DNA from 2 places in the Alteromonas sp. ABH2_165 genome. Region 1 is predicted to be linked to the other one. Evidence: riboswitches for the same ligand, from Rfam matches in the RefSeq annotation. Region 1 holds a riboswitch; the other holds the start of a gene.
The links. Region 1 has a riboswitch for thiamine pyrophosphate ahead of ACXAFQ_RS01930 (TonB-dependent receptor). Riboswitches for the same ligand answer to the same signal wherever they lie in the genome.
Positions count from the first base shown of each region.

Region 1 (2,402 bases):
AGTAAACCGGCATCCAGCTGATGATTCAAATGCAGGCTGACCCCCTTAGTGAGTTGATCATCAAATCCAGGTTCATCAGAAAGTGTGTGGCGGTTATTGTCCAGCGAAAAGGCATCATAACCATTGTTTACGTCGTACCAACGCAGGTCGGCATTCAGGCTAGTCTTACTGCTAATATTCCATTGTGCAGCGAGTCTTACCGCACTTTCATCAATATTATTGGTATCGTCACGCTCAAGAAAGTCGTTCTCAACAAAGCCGTCACTACTGTTATGCACCCCGGCCAGACGAATAGCGAAGTCTTCTGACACTTGTACACTGTGTGCACCTTCAATACGCATTAACGACGTGTTGCCCAAACCGAATTCAAAGTGACTGTCGTCTGCATCTGCGGCATGACTCACAATTTTCACTGCACCAGCAAGGGACCCAGCACCGAATACGGTAGCCTGCGGGCCGCGATACACTTCCAACTGACGGGTATCGAATAATACGCCAGCGGCAGCAAGACCTGAAAAATCAAAGTCATCAACCATAAAGCTGACAGAAGGATTAATGGGCTCAGCAAACTGACTACGCTCGCCGATACCACGAATTTGAATAAAACGGCCACGGGAAGCACCACTGGCAAAATTCACATTGGGCGCTACATTCAGCATATTTTCAACGTGAGAGGCCTGACGGCTATCTAAGCGATCTTCGCCGAAAACCGATGCGCTGGCGCTGAGTTGTTCTAAGGTAGATGCTCTGAAATCGCCGGTAACCGTGATTTTTTCTATGTCGGTGTCGTTATCAGCAAATGCCGGTGTTGCCAGAATGGCGAGGAGTAATGTGCTTTTTTTCATTAAGGATCTCTTCAGTCATCAAAAAGATCCGGTTTTACAGGCAGGTATTGAGGTAGCTAAATCAAATTTTTCACCATCCCTACGCCGGTATTATCCGGATCAGGTTTAAGGGTTCCCACACAATGGATCTCAGCCGCTAACCGGCACCCCTTGGCCTAATGCATTTTTATCGTTGTAGCAAAAATGCGCCTGCAGTCTAACAACTTCATAACCTGAGTCAAGCTGCAGAACACTGATCCGCAAACACAAAAAAGCCCGCCATGTGACGTTGGCGGGCTGAGGAAGTCTGACGACTTGTTATTTCTGGCGTCTTGCGCGCCATCCCATCAATCCCATACCTAAAAGGATGAGTGACATGGCGCCAGGTTCACTGACTTCAGTGATAGAGGCGTTACGGAAACGAGTTTTCATGTCGCCACAACCAGCATTTAAATCACAGTCGTTTATGAATACGATATCCGTGATAACACCCGAGAAGTAATCGTCTAGATTAATGCTAAACGTTTCCCAGCGAGGCGCATTGGTGTACACCAAGTCCTGAATACCGAAGTTCTGTGTACCTGCTAGATTGAACGTGCGACTTGCATCGTGGTTCTGCTCACCGCTAGTAAAATCGGCAAACCACACCCCAGCGATTTCAGTAAAAGGGTTAGGATTCGGATTTCTCGCACCAGGCAGCACTCTGATGTCGAAAGTGAAATTATATGATGTCGCACCATTATCGAGATCCAGTTCTGAAATACCAAAGGTATCGAACAGGTTCAGCGTTACCCACGCATTTTCTCGTAAATTAAGTACGCCATTCGTGTAAACATCGTAAGTACTACTACTATTCTGCTGATGCGCTTCTAAATCAGCGGTGGCGAAATCAATATCGTAAGTTGAAATTACGTCAGCGTTTGAAGAAAAGGCTGCGAAAAACGTGGTTACCAGTGCTGCAGCTTTGATGCTAAATTTCATTTTTTGAGTCCTTGAGCAGTGTGTGCCTGAAAGTAATTAATCAACTTCACTGCAGCCCGGCTGTCTTACTGGCGGTTGGTCAGTAAGACCCGTGGCTTTCCGTCCCTGCCTCACGGCAGGTTTGGCATGTTGTTGGGGGAAGTGACGTTTCCCTTATTCAATCAACGGTTGTAATAATACGAGGGCGGCGTAAAGCAAAACAGGACAGATCCGTTCGATCTTTGGGACACATTTGTACCAGGGAATAAATAGTGCCCTCCTCTGTCATGCAACCTGCATTTGCTATATTCTAACATGCAGCTTAAAACATGGGAGCACACGTGCATTACCAAGGACTTTTCTGGTCAGCAATTATTCGGGCTTTACTCAGTTTCAGACGGGATTCTGGTCTTAACAATGAGCGAGATAATCTTGCACTGGAATGTATTGCCAGCGTTGAAAGCGGCAGACTTGATGATGAGACCTTAGCAAACCTCTTCCACGATCTTTGTCCTCCGAGTCAGTTTCAACAGACCGGCCGTTCACTTATTGGTTATCTCGATTTCAATAAAATGAGTAACCTGGTGGTGTATTTGACTGCCAGCAAACATATCGACG
Region 1 covers NZ_JBSWWF010000001.1:440,486-442,887, reverse strand. The annotation lists gene ACXAFQ_RS01930 (TonB-dependent receptor) at 1-845, opposite strand, end outside; TPP riboswitch at 905-1,006, opposite strand; gene ACXAFQ_RS01925 (PEP-CTERM sorting domain-containing protein) at 1,143-1,805, opposite strand; cyclic di-GMP riboswitch class I at 1,853-1,941, opposite strand; gene ACXAFQ_RS01920 (helix-turn-helix domain-containing protein) at 2,126-2,402, shown strand, end outside.

Region 2 (2,402 bases), on a different contig from region 1:
CGATATCTTCGCCAATCCGGCGTACTTCGTCGATAAAATTGAGGGCAAATACTACAGACTTGTTGTTTTCACGCGCCAACTGCTGAACCTGCAGTCCAAGCACCAAACTGCGCTCTAGACGGGTAGCATCAAGCACGCACACCACCAGCGAGGTGTCATCCCGCTCAATGGACTGAGTAATTTCCCTGATCGCAATTTCTTCATCGCGGCTGAGGCCGCGCATAGTGTAGGTACCGGGAAGGTCAACCACTTCAAAACCTGCACACTGACCCCGTTTTACTTCTACCGTAACACCAGGATAATTCGCTACTTTTTGTCGCAGGCCGGTTAATTGATTGAATAAAAGACTCTTGCCGGAATTTGGCTTTCCGACCATAAGAATGCGTTGCATGGAATACGTACCCTGTTACTTGTGACAGCGGAAAAACGAGCGTTAGTTACGTGCTTCGATTTCAATTTGAGCGGCGAGATTTTCTTCGATTGCAAACACGCTGCCACCCAATTGCATGACAATAGGGCCGCCCAATGGGCCTTTTCTGACGCACTGTATGTCTCTGCCAACTTGAATGCCCATCTCAGAAAGTCGCTCTTTTACGTTCTCAGCCAATTCAGATTTCACTGAGATAATGAGCGCCTGCTGTTTGGTATTAAGTTCCCACAATGTCATAGGATGTCTCTGTAGTTATTAGTGATTACCTGTTTAAAAACAAGTTCACAAAATCCAACAAATCGGATTTTAAAAATTTCAGGAAGGGTACAAGAAAGTGGATAAATGAACCAGAGACATTACTCATCATATCGTCGAAGTTCACATCTCTAACGTTGAGACAAAGCTTGTGTTCTTTTTCAATCCGTGATTATAGTAAAATAGAACTTGTCGGAGTGCTTCGTTTTCTGATGAAAACAAGCTGAGACCGCATTGCGGGATCCGTTGAACCTGATCAGGCTAATACCTGCGAAGGGAACAAGCATGCAAAATCACGTAGTTTGTCTACAGATTCGTCTGTTGGCAAAACCAAGCCCGGCGTTCGTCTGGTTTTATGATTTTGTGCTTTGTGACTTCACTCCTGACAAGCATTTAATACCGACCAAGGAACAAATGCTATGTCAACACGACGCTTAAACCGCCAACAGGCACAATCGTTTATCCACTCACTTCAGGGTGAGAATTTTCCTAACTCTTATCGTCACTATCTCACCGATGAAGCGCACACTATGCGTGTTCCGGTGCGAATGATTGCGCAATCGCCTACACGCATCGACGCCGATTCAGAAGAGCTTAATCCCCCCATTCCCGTATATGACGCGTCAGGTCCCTTCGGCGACCCGGAATGCGAAGTGGATGTAACAGCAGGTATTGCGGATACTCGCGGCCCCTGGATTACCGAGCGTAATGATACTGGCGTTGTCGACAAGTCTGAATCCGATTACACCCAAGCCAGAGACAAAGACATCACCACAGAGTCTATTCGCTTTAAAGCGCGCCCGGTTATTCGCAAAGCACTGCCTGAGAAAATCGTGACGCAATTACACTATGCCCGCCGCGGCATTGTTACGCCGGAGATGGAGTTTATTGCAATCAGGGAAAACATGGCTCGGTCTACCATTCATGACGAGCAACTCTTGCGTCAGCATAAAGGCGAGCCGTTTGGCGCTACCATTCCTGCTCAAATCACCGGCGAGTTTGTGCGCCAGGAAGTAGCGGCAGGTCGCGCCATCATTCCGGCCAATATTAATCATCCAGAAGCGGAGCCGATGATCATTGGGCGTAATTTCCTGGTGAAGGTGAACGCTAATATTGGTAATTCTGCGGTGACATCGTCTATTGAAGAAGAAGTCGAAAAGCTGGTGTGGGCCACCCGTTGGGGCGCAGATACGGTAATGGACTTATCAACAGGACGAAATATTCATGAAACCCGTGAATGGCTATTGCGCAACAGCCCAGTACCGATAGGCACGGTGCCCATTTATCAGGCACTGGAGAAGGTCAATGGCGTTGCGGAACAGCTTAACTGGGAAGTCTTTCGCGATACGTTGATTGAACAGGCTGAGCAAGGCGTAGATTACTTCACTATTCATGCTGGCGTTCTGTTGGCGTTTGTACCCATGACCGCTGAACGGGTGACCGGCATTGTTTCCCGTGGCGGTGCCATTATGGCCAAATGGTGTCTTTATCATCACCAGGAAAGTTTCCTGTATGCGCATTTCCGCGAGATTTGTGAGATCTGCGCGGCCTATGACGTGAGCTTGTCGCTAGGTGATGGCCTGCGCCCCGGTTCGGTTGCCGATGCCAATGACGAAGCCCAGTTTGCTGAGCTGCGTACCTTGGGAGAATTAACCAAAATCGCCTGGGAATATGATGTGCAGGTGATGATTGAAGGCCCTGGCCACGTGCCGATGCA
Region 2 covers NZ_JBSWWF010000007.1:24,340-26,741, forward strand. The annotation lists gene feoB (ferrous iron transporter B) at 1-391, opposite strand, end outside; gene ACXAFQ_RS14205 (FeoA family protein) at 434-667, opposite strand; TPP riboswitch at 869-981, shown strand; gene thiC (phosphomethylpyrimidine synthase ThiC) at 1,105-2,402, shown strand, end outside.
Region 2: linked by a shared signal. The riboswitch ahead of thiC (phosphomethylpyrimidine synthase ThiC) and the one ahead of ACXAFQ_RS01930 (TonB-dependent receptor) in region 1 are both predicted to bind thiamine pyrophosphate.